3 regions of the Streptomyces sp. NPDC046379 genome follow, and region 2 is predicted to be linked to each of the others. Evidence: riboswitches for the same ligand, from Rfam matches in the RefSeq annotation. Region 2 holds a riboswitch; each other region holds the start of a gene.
The links. Region 2 has a riboswitch for cyclic di-AMP ahead of ACZ6KF_RS26015 (C40 family peptidase). Riboswitches for the same ligand answer to the same signal wherever they lie in the genome.

Region 1 (4,612 bases), on a different contig from region 2:
GGGAGGCGTACGGCGGTCTCACCTACGCGTCGCGACCGGATCAGGCCAGCCGTTCCCAGCAGATAGCCGTCGCCGAACGGCTGCTCGCGGACCGGGGCGCCGAGGCGTGGGCCAGTTGCGGCATCCTCGTCGGTCTCAACCAGGACGACAGTGAGGCGGGCGTCGACACGGGGGTGGCCGGCGACGCGGCGTCGAGCACGCCGGACGGCGTCCTCAACCCGCCCGGATTGTCCAACTCCTCCGGTTCTTCCGCCTCAGTGGGCGGGAAGTCGGGTGCGAAGTCGAGCACGAGCCCGACCGAATCGGCGGGCGCGGGGAAGTCGGCCGAATCCGACCGATCCGGCGAATCCGATGAATCCCCTGGAACTGAATCGACGGATTCGGGTCGGGCGACGGCGTCCGAGACCGGAACCGGAGCCGGGGCCGGCCGGGAGACGGGCGCACCCTCCGCCTCCGTCTCCACTTCCCCCTCTGCACCCGAATCACCCGACAGGGGCACGGATGTGTCGGAATCTGCAGACTCCGACACTCTTGCCAAAACCCCCGAAAGTGTCGGCTCTTCCAGTCTCATCGACACCGGCATCGCCGACGCGGGCTCGGGAACCGGCCGTCATCGCGGCTCCAGCGCGCAGGAGGACGTCCTCGACGACCGCGAGGCCGGGGCCTCCGGCTCCACGGGGCGGCACGCCTCGCGGGGCGGGTCGGCGGAGCGGGCGGCCGCCGGCGGGTCGTACACGGTGCGCGAGGGCGACAGCCTCTGGGGCATCGCCGACTCTCTTGAGGTCGACGGCGGATGGTCCGCGCTCTACTCGGAGAACAAGGACGCCGTCGGCGCCGACCCGGACCTCATCCTTCCCGGTCAGACCCTGGATGTCGGGGTCGAAACGGTCGAAAAGTAGCGGGAGTTCACGTCACGGTTCGGGCTGATTGTCCGTTTTGGAATCAGTGTGGGATGAGTCTCAGAAGCCCTGATCGTCTTTGAAATTCCGCCGATCGCGTGTCTACGGTCGTGACCGCTCGCCAATGCGGGCCCCGGTAGCCGCAACGCCGAATCCTGCCAGCGGCCGTCCGGGAACAGTCGTCGCGTCAAGCGCCGTAGGCAGGAGCGGGGGACCCAAGGTAGGCGCCGTTCCGGGCAGTTGAGCCCGGGGCGGCTAGGGGTGAAGCCGCGTCCCGTGAGGGACGCGGCCGGGCAACTCAACCGGCCCGAACCCGACAGCTCACCTCGCAGGCGTCGGTGAGGGGATCAACCATGCTGTTTTCCGGCAAGGGCAAGCACCGTCGTCCGACCGCCCTCCAGCGCTCCACTCGCGCCATCGCCATCGCCGGCGTGACCGGCGCCGCCGTCGCCGCTCCGCTGATGGCGTCCGGCACCGCCTCCGCCGCCACCGCCTCCGAGTGGGACGCCGTCGCCCAGTGCGAGTCCGGCGGCAACTGGTCCATCAACACCGGCAACGGCTACTACGGCGGCCTGCAGTTCTCGGCCTCCACCTGGGCCGCCTTCGGTGGCACGCAGTACGCCGCCACCGCCGACCAGGCCACCAAGGAGCAGCAGATCGCCATCGCCGAGAAGGTGCTGGCCGGCCAGGGCAAGGGCGCCTGGCCGCACTGCGGCACCGGCCTGTCGAACTCCGCCTACAACGGCGGCTCGGCCGGCACCTCCGGCGACGCCGGCAGCTCCACCGGTTCGAACGCGACGGGCTCGGCCGACACCGGCTCCTCCGAGGCCACCGCCCCGGCCCGCGAGACGGAGCAGCAGCCGGCCTCCCGTTCCGCCGACCGCCCGGCCGCCAAGAAGACCGTCACCACCCCGACCGGCAAGAAGGTCAAGAAGGGCGACGGCGAGTACAAGGTCGTCGAGGGCGACACCCTCAGCGAGATCGCCGCGGAGCACGACGTCAAGGGCGGCTGGGCGAAGCTGTTCAAGCTGAACAAGGACATCGTCGAGGACGCGGACGTCATCTACCCGGGCCAGCAGCTGCACCTCAAGTGACGGCCGGCGGCGAGGGTCGCGAAGTGACGGCGGGCGCCGAAGGGCTGAAGTGACAGGCGGCGCGGAGCGCACTCACAGCACGCGCCGACCGACGCCGTCATCCTGAAAGCCCCCGGGCCCCCGGGCTGACGGCCACAGGCCCCAGCACCCCGGTCCCCCAGGACCCCCGCCCCCAGACCCCCGTGAGGGTTCCCCCCGTCCCCGCGGGCTCCCCGCCCCGGCGCGTTCTCCCCCGTACGCGCCGGGGCGGGGCTTTTTTCGGCCAGGCGTGCACGCAACCGTGCGCGGGACTTTTTGTTCCGTTCGGAAACAATTTACTCTCGGTTCCGTCCACGGGGTGGTCGACCGGCTGGCCGATCGCCCGGAGCCGGTTAGGCTCGTCTCGCAGAGCCACCGCGGCCCTGCGAAGCCGCGTCACATTGAAGAAGGAGATGCTCGTGCCGTCCATCGACGTCGTCGTAGCCCGGGAAATCCTGGACTCCCGAGGCAACCCCACGGTCGAGGTCGAGGTCGGCCTCGACGACGGCAGCACGGGTCGTGCCGCCGTTCCGTCCGGCGCCTCCACCGGCGCCTTCGAGGCCATCGAGCTCCGCGACGGCGACCCGAACCGCTACCAGGGCAAGGGCGTCGAGAAGGCCGTGCTGGCCGTCATCGAGCAGATCGGCCCCGAGCTGGTCGGCTACGACGCCACCGAGCAGCGCCTGATCGACCAGGCGATGTTCGACCTGGACGCCACCGACAACAAGGGCTCCCTCGGCGCCAACGCCATCCTCGGCGTCTCGCTCGCCGTCGCGCACGCCGCCTCCGAGGCCAGCGACCTGCCGCTGTTCCGCTACCTGGGCGGCCCGAACGCGCACCTGCTGCCCGTTCCGATGATGAACATCCTGAACGGCGGCTCGCACGCCGACTCCAACGTGGACATCCAGGAGTTCATGATCGCCCCGATCGGCGCGGAGTCCTTCTCCGAGGCGCTGCGCTGGGGCACCGAGGTCTACCACACCCTCAAGAAGGTGCTGAAGGGCAAGGGCCTGGCCACCGGCCTCGGCGACGAGGGCGGCTTCGCCCCGAACCTCGGCTCCAACCGCGAGGCCCTCGACCTCATCCTCGAGGCCATCAAGGAAGCCGGCTACACCCCCGGCGAGCAGATCGCCCTGGCGCTCGACGTCGCCGCGTCCGAGTTCTACAAGGACGGCACGTACACCTTCGAGGGCAAGGCGCGCTCCGCCGCCGAGATGACCGAGTACTACGCCGAGCTGGTCGAGGCGTACCCGCTGGTCTCCATCGAGGACCCGCTGTTCGAGGACGACTGGGAGGGCTGGAAGACCATCACCGAGAAGCTCGGTGACAAGGTCCAGCTCGTCGGCGACGACCTGTTCGTCACCAACCCGGAGCGTCTGGCCCGCGGCATCGAGGAGGGCGCCGCCAACGCCCTGCTGGTGAAGGTCAACCAGATCGGCTCGCTGACCGAGACCCTGGACGCCGTCGAGCTGGCCCAGCGCAACGGCTTCAAGTGCATGATGTCCCACCGCTCCGGCGAGACCGAGGACGTCACCATCGCCGACCTCGCCGTGGCCACCAACTGCGGCCAGATCAAGACCGGCGCCCCGGCCCGCTCCGAGCGCGTCGCCAAGTACAACCAGCTGCTGCGCATCGAGGAGATCCTCGACGACGCCGCGGTGTACGCCGGCCGCAGCGCGTTCCCGCGCTTCAAGGGCTGACCCGGCCGACCCGGCTGATCCGGCCGTAGAGGCAGCGTCGTCCGTACGTCCCCGTACTCGGTCCCGTACCGTGTGCGGGGACGTACGCGCGTGTGTGAAGGTGAGGCGGGGACATGGCCGTGAAGGACCGGGACCGGTTCTCCACCACGACCAGGCTCAAGCTGCTCGGCGAACAGACCGCGGCCCGGGTCTACCGCTCCCAGACCCGCCGCCAGGCCCGCCGCTCCCGGCTCACCGGCCGGGCCGCCCTGCTCGCCCTCGTCGTCTGCTCCCTGGTCGTGGCCCTCGCCTACCCGATAAGGCAGTACGTCGCCCAGCGCGCCGAGATCGCCGATCTGGAGCGCGAGCAGCGCCAGGCCCGCGAGCGCGTCGAACAGTTGCGCGACCTGAAGGCGCGCTGGCAGGACGACGCGTACGCGGAGCAGCGGATCCGGGAGCGGCTGCACCATGTGATGCCGGGGGAGACCGGGTACGTCGTGATCGACCCGGGCGCCGCCCGCCAGTCGCGCACCGACCAGGGGGCGGCCGACCGCCCCTGGCACACGAACCTCTGGGAAGCGGTCGACAAGTCCGACGCCGCCCAGTGAACGCATAGAGGAAGACAGTCTCAGACGCATGGAAACGCCCCCGCCGTCCACCCCGCGCACCGAGCCCACCGACGCGGACGTGGAGGCCTTCAATCAGCAGCTCGGCCGGCCCCCGCGCGGCCTGCGCGCCATCGCGCACCGCTGCCCCTGCGGTCAGCCGGACGTCGTGGAGACGGCCCCGCGGCTGCCCGACGGCACGCCCTTCCCGACGCTGTACTACCTGACGTGTCCGAAGGCCAACTCGGCCATCGGCACGCTGGAGGCCAACGGCGTGATGAAGGAGATGACGGAGCGGCTGGCCGCCGACCCGGAGC
Region 2 (4,612 bases):
GAGATCGCGCCCAGGTCGTGCAGGATGTCCTCGGCGCCGATGGTGGAGGGCCGGATGCGCGACTCGGCGAACGCGAGGTCCTCGGGGACGGCCGGGTTGAGGTGGTGACAGACCATCAGCATGTCGAGGTGTTCCTCGGCGGTGTTGACGGTGAAGGGCCGCGTCGGGTTCGTGGAGCTCGGCAGGACGTGCGGTTCGGAGACGACGGTCATGATGTCGGGCGCGTGACCGCCGCCCGCGCCCTCGGTGTGGTACGCGTGGATGCCGCGTCCGGCGATGGCGGCGAGCGTGTCGCCGACGAAACCGGCCTCGTTCAGGGTGTCCGTGTGGATGGCGACCTGGATGCCGGTCCGCTCGGCGACGGTGAGGGCGGCGTCGATGACGGCCGGGGTGGAGCCCCAGTCCTCGTGCAGCTTCAGGCCCAGCGCGCCGCCGCGGATCTGGGAGAGCATCGCCTCGTGGGAGACGGTGTTGCCCTTGCCGAGGAGGCCGATGTTGAGCGGGTACGCCTCCATCGCCTCCAGCATCCGGGCGAGGTGCCAGGGGCCGGGGGTGACGGTGGTCGCCTTCGAGCCCTCGGCGGGGCCGGTGCCGCCGCCGACGAGGGTCGTGACGCCGGAGGCGAGGGCCTCGTCGGCGATCTGCGGGCAGATGAAGTGCACGTGCGCGTCGACGGCTCCCGCGGTGAGGATGCGTCCGTTGCCCGCGACGACCTCCGTCTCGGGGCCGATGACCAGTTCGGGGTGGACCCCGTCCATGGTGTCGGGGTTGCCCGCCTTGCCGATGCCGGTGATCCGCCCGTCGCGGATGCCGACGTCGGCCTTGACGACGCCCCAGTGGTCGACGATCACGGCCCCGGTGATCACGGTGTCCGGGGCGCCGTCCGCGCGTGTGGCCCGCGACTGGCCCATGGACTCGCGGATGACCTTGCCGCCGCCGAACACCGCCTCGTCGCCGGCCCGGCCGGGACCGCCGCAGCGGTCCTCCTCGATCTCGATCAGCAGGTCGGTGTCGGCGAGCCGGAGGCGGTCGCCGGTGGTCGGGCCGAACAGGTCGGCGTACGCGGCACGCGAGATCTCAGGCATCGAGGGCCCCTCCGGTCTCCCCGCGCAGTCCGGGCACGATCCGGGCGCCGGCCAGCGGGACGAGTTCCACCTCGACGGGGATGCCGGGCTCGAAGCGGACGGCGGTGCCGGCGGCGACGTTCAGCCGCTTGCCGCGCGCGGCGGCGCGGTCGAACTCCAGACCGGGGTTGGCCTCGGCGAAGTGGTAATGGGAGCCGACCTGGACGGGCCGGTCGGCGGCGTTGAGGACGGTCGTCCGGGTGACCTCGCGGCCCTCGTTGTACGCAATCGGCCCGTCGGCGAAAAGGATCTCTCCGGGAATCATCGGGCGCTCCCCCTCAGACGATCGGGTCGTGGACGGTGACGAGCTTGGTGCCGTCGGGGAACGTCGCCTCGACCTGGACGTCGTGGATCATCTCGGGCACGCCCTCCATGACGTCGTCACGGGTGAGCAGCCGGCGTCCGGACGCCATGAGTTCGGCGACGGTGCGGCCGTCGCGCGCGCCCTCGAGGATGTGCGAGGTGATGAGGGCGACGGCCTCGGGGTGGTTGAGCCGAAGTCCGCGCGCCCGGCGCTTGGCGGCCACGTCGGCCGCGACGTGGATCAGCAGCCTCTCCTGCTCGTGCGGGGTCAGTTGCAACGTCCCACCTCACATCCTCGCTCCGGGCGCCGTGCGGGTCCCGGTTGCCGCGGCCATCGGGCAAGTTGCCTGGTGGCGTGAGGGGGCAGGCTAATCGGCACGGGTTTCCGGCGCGTTAACCGAGCGCGGGCGCGACCGGCGCCGCCCCGGCTCGCCCGGCGTGCCCCGGCCTGCCCGGGCTGACCGGACTTCACGCTCCGACAGGTGACGCACCGCCGGACCGGACCGCGTCGTCCGGGCCGTCATGAGCGCCCGTGCGGGCGGGAGTTGAAACGGACCGAAAGGGTTACCCCCGACCGGAGTATTCGCGGGCCCTTTTTCGGAACGTCTCCGGTTGCGCAACGGACGTGCTTTCGGGGCGGAATCGAGTGTTCCACCGCTGGTCCGGGGGTGCGTGGCGGTCTTGACAGACGTTCGCACACCAGACTGTCCACCCGAACGGGTGAGTGAGAGTAAGACCACAAAGTCCCGGTTCCACTGGGTTTTTCGGACATCCGTGAGTCAAGATCCGTGACTGACGACAAGCCCCCGCCACCGCGGCGGGGCGATCCGGGCGGACGCCGAGTCCTGCCGCCGCCCGGATGACCGGTCGACAGGAGTGGATCGGCAGGAGTGGAGGACCCGAGCAAGACGGGCCGCCGGGACCCAGGTTCCGAGCAGCCCTTGGGGTGAAGCCGCGCCAGCGCGGCCGGGCAACTTCGCCAGCCCGAATCCGACAGGTCATCCTTCACAGGCGGCTGACGAAGGGTTGCGCATGACCGCGCTCAATCGTGTCCCGTCGCTCATGGCACGCGCCGGAACGGCCTCGGCGCTCACACTGGCCGCGATGGGCGGCTCCGTGGTGGTCCCGGGGGTCGCCTCGGAGGCCGCCGCCGCCACGCCGGCGACGAAGGCCCTCCAGGTGGCGGCCTCGAAGAAGGGCGCCCCGTACCGGTACGGGGCCACCGGGCCGCGCCGGTTCGACTGCTCGGGGCTGACGCTGTACTCGTACAAGAAGGCGGGCAAGAAGCTGCCGCGCACCGCGGCGCAGCAGTACAACAAGACCCGCCACATCCCGGCCCGCAGCCGCAAGGCCGGCGACCTGGTGTTCTTCCACTCGGGCTCGTACGTCTACCACGTGGGCATCTACGCCGGTAAGGGCAAGATCTGGCACGCCCCGAAGACGGGGGACGTGGTGCGTCTGCAGAAGATCTGGACGAAGAGCGTGTGGTACGGCCGAGTGGCCTGACCCGCCGGGCGGTGGCGGGCCCCGACCGGGCCGCCACCGCCCGGCCCCGCCCCGGAGCCCGGGCAAGGGCCCCGGGGCGCCGGGGCCGTGCCCACGGGCTCGCCTGCCCACGGGCTCGCCTCGGACGGAACGATGCCCGCTCCGCGGCCACGCGGGCGGGCCTGCGGCACATGGAGAGAGCCGACCACCACGGGTGACCCGCGCGGATTCGTCCGTCCGGTGCGCGCAGTACGCGCCCGCCTCCGCCGCGCGGCTCCTGCGACGCCCGTCTGCCCGCACCTCTCGTGAGGCGATGCCCACCAAGACCGCTCGGCGCCCGAGACGGCACGGCTCCCCCGCGCGGGTGCGGTCGGCACGGCCCGGCAGCCCCGGGCCGCCGCCGGACGCGTCCGCCCGCCCCGCTCGCAGGCAGACCCGTCGCCGCGCCCCCACGGGCCCTGGCTTGGAGTTCCCCTCCGCCGGACGCACCCGCCCCCGGTGACGGGCGAGGCCCGTTCCCCAGGGACACACCCTCCCCACCACGCCCCGCCGGGCGCTCGCGGCCCAAGGCCCCGCTACGACCCCTGCTGCCCCGCCGTCGGCAACGCACGGGGCGGTGTCGTCGTCCACGGGATCTCGATCGCCACCGTCTTGCCGCCCTCCCGCGTCGGGCGCACCCGCAGGCGGCCGCCGTGCTCGGCGGTCAGGCAGCGGATGATGGCCAGGCCGCGTCCGTTGTCCTGCTGCACCGCCGCCGGCAGCCGTTTCGGGAATCTCGGGTGGCTGTCGGTCACCCCGATGCGCAGGTGTTCGTCACGGGCCAGTTCGATGTCCACCCGGAAGGTGGGTGACAGCCCGAAGGTGTGCTGTACGGCGTTGGTGGCGAGTTCGGAGACGATGAGCCGCACGGTGTCGGCCGCGTCCGTGTCCGGCGACAGACCCCATTCCGCCAGCGTGCCGACCACGTAGGCGCGGGCGGCCGAGACCGAGGCGGGCTCGCTCGGCAGAGTGACGGATGCTTCCAGACGGTCTGCCATGGCGACGTCGCCCCTTTCCCGCGGGACCGGAGTCCGGCACGGAGCGGATGGTTCGAGTACGGTCCCGGACTGGTGCTTGTCCGCCAGACTGCCATCACCGCGCCGGTCACGGTGGCGATCCACCGAGTAATGCATATATCTGTCGCTCGAAGCGGTGAACTCTGCGACGGCAGAGCGTTTTTGGGCGACTCGGAAGGAGTAAGGAGTTGCCCATGCAACACGGTCCCGCGGTACGCCGCCGGAAACTGGGCGCAGAATTACGCGAACTGCGCGCCCGCGCGGGGCTCACGAGCGGTGAGGCGGCCCACCTGGTGGGCTGGCACCAGTCGAAGGTGAGCCGGATCGAGACCGGCCAGAGCGGGGTGAAACCGGCCGATCTGAGACTGCTGCTGGACGCCTACGGCGTGACGGATCCGCAGTTGCGCGAGGTGCTGCTGATGCTGGCGGGCTCCGGCCGGGCGCACGGCAGGGATCACTGGTGGCACGCCTACCGCGGGGTGCTGCCGCCCACGTACCGCGACTTCATCAGCCTGGAGTCCCAGGCCACGGCCATGCGCACGCTGGAGACCTCGGTGGTGCCGGGCCTCCTGCAGACCCCGGAGTACGCCCGCGCGGTGACGCGGGCCGCCGTCGAAGGGCTGTCGGAGGACCGTCTCGACGCCC
Region 3 (4,612 bases), on a different contig from region 2:
GTCCTCGGCGGTGGCGTGGGCGAGGTGGCCGCTGCGGAACAGCACGCCGTGCCGCACCCGGCGCCCGTCCACCGTCGGCAGGCCGCCCACGTCACGGAAGTTGCGCACTGCGGCCAGCTCGGGCTCGGTCGACGGCACCTGCTGCGTCACGGGGGCTCCCTCCCATCGCCCCGCCGGCGCGGCTCGTCGACGGGCACGCCTTGACGATACGACATGCGTTTTCCGGGCCGACCGGTTGTCCACAGGCGGTCACCGTTCGTCGCCGGGGTTTTCCACAGGCGTTGCCGGGAGGGGGCGCGGCGCTCGATGATGTTGGGACGTGAGCGGGACTGTCCGAGTCCGTGGGGGAGCGGGATGACGCACATCGACATCGCCGACGACGGCCGCACCTGGCTGCTGTCGGGACCGGCGAGCAGCTACGCCCTGCACCTCACGGACGCCGGCGAGCTGCTGCATCTGCACTGGGGGCCGACCATCGCCCTCGCCGACGCCGAGGCCCTCGCCGCCCGTCCGCTGCCCGACGACTGGCCCTTCGAGTCCCGCCTCGACGGACGCGAGGAGTACCCCGTCGAGGGCGGCGCCCGCTTCGTCCGGCCCGCCCTGTCCGTGCGCACCGACGAGCGGCGCGGGACCGAGTGGAGCTTCGAGGCCTACGAGATCGGCGGCGCCGGGGGCGAGGAGGAGCTGCGGCTCCGGTTCCGGGACGGCGGGCTGGCGGTCACCCTGCACCACCGGATGCGCGGGGACGTCGTGGAGCGCTGGGTCACCCTGGACAACGACGGGCCGGCCGTGGAGCTGCTGCGCGCCGACTCCGCGACCTGGACCCTGCCCGAGCGCGGGGCCTGGCGGCTGAGTCAGCTGCACGGCCGCTGGGCCGCCGAGTCCCGGCTGACGTCCGCGCCCCTGACCTACGGCGAGAAGATGATCGGCAGCCGCCGCGGGCACACCGGGCACCAGCATCTGCCGTGGGTCGCGCTGGACACCGACGCGACCGAGGAGCGCGGTGAGGTGTACGCGTGCGCCCTCGGCTGGTCGGGGTCCTGGCGGATCGCGGTGGCGCAACTGCCGGACGGGCGGGTGCAGATCACCGGCGGCGCCGGGTACGACGACTCGGGGCTGCTGCGGCTGGCGGCGGGGGAGTCCTTCACGACGCCCGTCTTCGCGGGGCTGTGGTCCGACGGCGGCTTCGGCGGGGCCAGCCGCGCCTGGCACGCCTATCAGCGGGCGCATGTCGTCCCGGACGCCGGGCGGGACCGGCCGGTGCTGTTCAACTCCTGGGAGGCGACGGGCTTCGACATCTCCGAGGAGCAGCAGCGGGCCCTCGCGCGCCGGGCGGCGGGGATCGGCGTCGAGCTGTTCGTCGTGGACGACGGCTGGTTCGGGGCGCGCACCGGCGATCACGCCGGGCTCGGCGACTGGACTCCCAACCGGGACCGCTTCCCGGCCGGACTGAAGCCCCTCGCGGACGAGGTGCACGCCCTCGGGATGCAGTTCGGGATCTGGGTCGAGCCCGAGATGGTCAACCCGGACAGCGAGCTGTACCGCGCCCACCCGGACTGGGTGCAGTTCCAACCCGGACGAAACAGGACAGAGTTCCGCAATCAGCTGGTGCTCAACCTTGCGCGCGAGGATGTGCGGGAGTACCTCTGGGAGCAGCTCGACGCGCTGCTGTCCGGCGCCCCCGTCGACTACGTGAAGTGGGACTTCAACCGCTGCTTCACCGACGCGGGCTGGCCCGGCGATCCCTACCCGCAGCGACTGTGGGTGGACCACGTGCGCTCCCTGTACGCGCTGGTGGACCGGCTGCGGGCGGCCCACCCCGGCGTCGCCTTCGAGTCCTGCTCGGGCGGCGGCGGCCGGATCGACCTCGGCATCCTCGCCCGCACCGACCAGGTGTGGACCTCCGACAACACCGACCCGCTCGACCGGCTCGCCATCCAGCACGGCTTCAGCCAGCTCCACCCCGCGCGGGTCATGGCCGCCTGGGTCACCGACAGCCCCAACGCCATGCTCAACGGCCGGGTCAGCTCGCTGCGCTTCCGCTTCGTGAGCGCCATGGCCGGGGTGCTCGGCGTGGGCGGCGACCTCACCCGCTGGAGCGAGGAGGAACTGTCCGAGGCGCGGGAGTGGGTGGCGCTCTACAAGGAGATACGCCCGCTGGTGCAGCGCGGCGACCTGTACCGGCTGCGCCCGCCGGACGGAGGGCTCAGCGCCGTGCAGTACGTGCTCGGCGACGAGACCGTCGTCCTGGCCTGGCTCCAGGCGCAGCGGTTCGGCGAGCCCGTGCCGGCGCTGCGGCTGCGCGGGCTGGATCCGACAGCGTCGTACGAATGCCGCGAAACGGGCGAAATCCATCGCGGTGCCGTGCTGCTGCATCACGGAATGCAGCCGGGGTTGCGGGGGGATTTCGACGCGGCAGTTCTCCGACTCCGTCGCATATGAGCCTTCTGCCCGAATTGGCCTCTTCATTCCAACTCGCTGCGGAATGAGGGGGGCTGGTGAAACGGCGGGTGAGCAGGGTCATAGTGGTGACCGTGCGTCGCCCGTCATGTTCACGTAATCCTCACGTGTCACAAGGGAGTTTGCGGGTAACGGCCGCCCGGCGGTGTACGGAGGGTGACCGGGAAATCCGGCAACCGATCAAGATGGGGGTCTTGATCCGGAACCTCTTGCTTGTCCGTTTGCGTCTCGGTCGCTTACGTTCCAGACCGATCCGGGCGGACGCCTAATCCTGCCGCCGCCCGGTGCCCGCGCAAACCCACCCGTGTACGGCAGGAGCGGGGGACCCACAGGTACGAATGCCTGTTCCGGTCTCCGGAACGGCTTGGGGTTTAGCCGCGTTTCGGCGCGGCCGGACATCTCCAGTCCGCACCCGACAGCTCACCTCGCAGGCGCCGGAGAGGAAATCACCATGCCCGCAAAGGGTAAGCACCGCCGTCCCAAGGCCCAGCGTTTCGCCCGCTCCATAGCCGTCGCCGGCACCGGTGGCGCCGCACTCGCCCTGCCGCTCATGGGGGCCGCCGGCGCCCATGCCGCGACCCCGCAGTCCGCGCCGGACAAGACCGTCCAGTCCGTCACGGCGGAGAAGACGGCCACCGGCAAGAAGGCCGCCGAGAAGAAGTCCGCCGCGAAGAAGTCCGGGGCGACGACGTATTCGGTGAAGGTCGGCGACTACCTGTCGAAGATCGCCGAGGAGCAGAACGTCAGCGGTGGCTGGCAGCGGCTCTACGAGGACAACCGCGAGGCCGTCGGCGACGACCCGTCGCTGATCCACCCGGGCCTCAAGCTCAGCATCGGCAAGAAGGCCGCTACGGCCCAGAAGTCGTCGGCCCCGGCGCCCTCTTCGGCCTCCGCCGAGAAGTCGTCGGCCACCGCCGAGCCGTCGCAGCCGTCCGAGCCGTCGCAGCCGTCCGAGGCGCCCCAGCAGGAGTCCTCCCCGGCGGAGTCGGCCCCGGACGAGTCCTCGGCCCAGGCGTCCACCGGCTCCCAGGCCGCCGACACCGCCCCCGCTTCCGGCGGCTACACCGCCCCGGTGTCCGGCGCGGGCGTCGGCACCGCCTACAGGGTCGCGGGCAGCATGTGGTCCAGCGGCTACCACACCGGCGCCGACTTCGTCGTCCCGACCGGCACCTCCCTGAAGGCCGTGGGCCCGGGCACCGTCGTCTCCGCGGGCTGGGCCGGCGCGTACGGCAACCAGGTCGTCCTCAAGCTCGCCGACGGCTACTACGCCCAGTACGCCCACCTGTCCTCCCTCTCCGTCTCGGCCGGCCAGACCGTGACGGCGGGCCAGCAGGTCGGGCTCTCCGGCTCGACCGGCAACTCCACCGGACCGCACCTGCACTTCGAGATCCGCACCACGCCGAACTACGGCTCCGACGTGGACCCGGTCGCCTACCTGCGGTCGCACGGCGTCTCCATCTGAACCCCCGCTCCCTGACGCACAGCCGCCGAAGGCCGGACCCCGATCACGAGATCCCGGGTCCGGCCTTCGGCGTGCCCGCCCCGACGGGCCGCGGCCCATTCCGCAGTTGACCATTCCTTGGCCAGTGGCTTATCTCACCGTCCGTCAACCCATGCCTACGGTCGCGTAAGTCACATTCCACGAGGAATCATGGTGCGCTGTGGCAGACGATTCGAAGAATGACAGCAGATCAGTGATCGGGTCGTACGTGGCGGTGGGGGACAGCTTCACCGAGGGCGTGGGCGACCCCGGCCCCGACGGGGCGTTCGTCGGCTGGGCCGACCGGTTCGCCGTACTTCTTGCGGACCGCCGGGCCGAGGGCGACTTCGCCTACACCAACCTCGCCGTCCGGGGGAAACTCCTCGACCAGATCGTGGCCGACCAGGTCCCCCGGGCCATGGAACTCGCCCCCGACCTGGTCTCGTTCTGCGCCGGAGGCAACGACATCCTGCGCCCCGGCACCGACCCCGACGAAGTGGCCGAGCGCTTCGAGCGGGCGGTGGCGCGGCTGACCGCCGCCGCGGGCACCGTGATGGTGACGACCGGCTTCGACACCCGGGGCGTGCCCGTGCTCCGGCACCTGCGCGGCAAGATCGCCACCTACAACGGGCATGTCCGGGCCATCGCCGACCGGTACGGCTGCCCGGTGCT

Region 1: another riboswitch for cyclic di-AMP. It lies ahead of ACZ6KF_RS25345 (transglycosylase family protein); the one in region 2 lies ahead of ACZ6KF_RS26015 (C40 family peptidase).
Region 3: another riboswitch for cyclic di-AMP. It lies ahead of ACZ6KF_RS24275 (M23 family metallopeptidase); the one in region 2 lies ahead of ACZ6KF_RS26015 (C40 family peptidase).

Annotation. Positions count from the first base shown of each region.
Region 1 covers NZ_JBVJFP010000015.1:141,617-146,228, forward strand. Annotated here, with positions in the region: gene ACZ6KF_RS25340 (transglycosylase family protein) at 1-899, shown strand, start outside; cyclic di-AMP (ydaO/yuaA leader) riboswitch at 1,082-1,249, shown strand; gene ACZ6KF_RS25345 (transglycosylase family protein) at 1,253-1,993, shown strand; gene eno (phosphopyruvate hydratase) at 2,431-3,711, shown strand; gene ACZ6KF_RS25355 (FtsB family cell division protein) at 3,825-4,298, shown strand; gene ACZ6KF_RS25360 (DUF501 domain-containing protein) at 4,327-4,612, shown strand, end outside.
Region 2 covers NZ_JBVJFP010000016.1:59,922-64,533, forward strand. Annotated here, with positions in the region: gene ACZ6KF_RS26000 (urease subunit alpha) at 1-1,085, opposite strand, end outside; gene ACZ6KF_RS26005 (urease subunit beta) at 1,078-1,389, opposite strand; gene ACZ6KF_RS26010 (urease subunit gamma) at 1,403-1,705, opposite strand; cyclic di-AMP (ydaO/yuaA leader) riboswitch at 2,346-2,430, shown strand; gene ACZ6KF_RS26015 (C40 family peptidase) at 2,460-2,933, shown strand; gene ACZ6KF_RS26020 (ATP-binding protein) at 3,488-3,949, opposite strand; gene ACZ6KF_RS26025 (helix-turn-helix domain-containing protein) at 4,162-4,612, shown strand, end outside.
Region 3 covers NZ_JBVJFP010000014.1:159,978-164,589, reverse strand. Annotated here, with positions in the region: gene ACZ6KF_RS24285 (tyrosine-protein phosphatase) at 1-150, opposite strand, end outside; gene ACZ6KF_RS24280 (alpha-galactosidase) at 355-2,442, shown strand; cyclic di-AMP (ydaO/yuaA leader) riboswitch at 2,740-2,909, shown strand; gene ACZ6KF_RS24275 (M23 family metallopeptidase) at 2,912-3,922, shown strand; gene ACZ6KF_RS24270 (SGNH/GDSL hydrolase family protein) at 4,155-4,612, shown strand, end outside.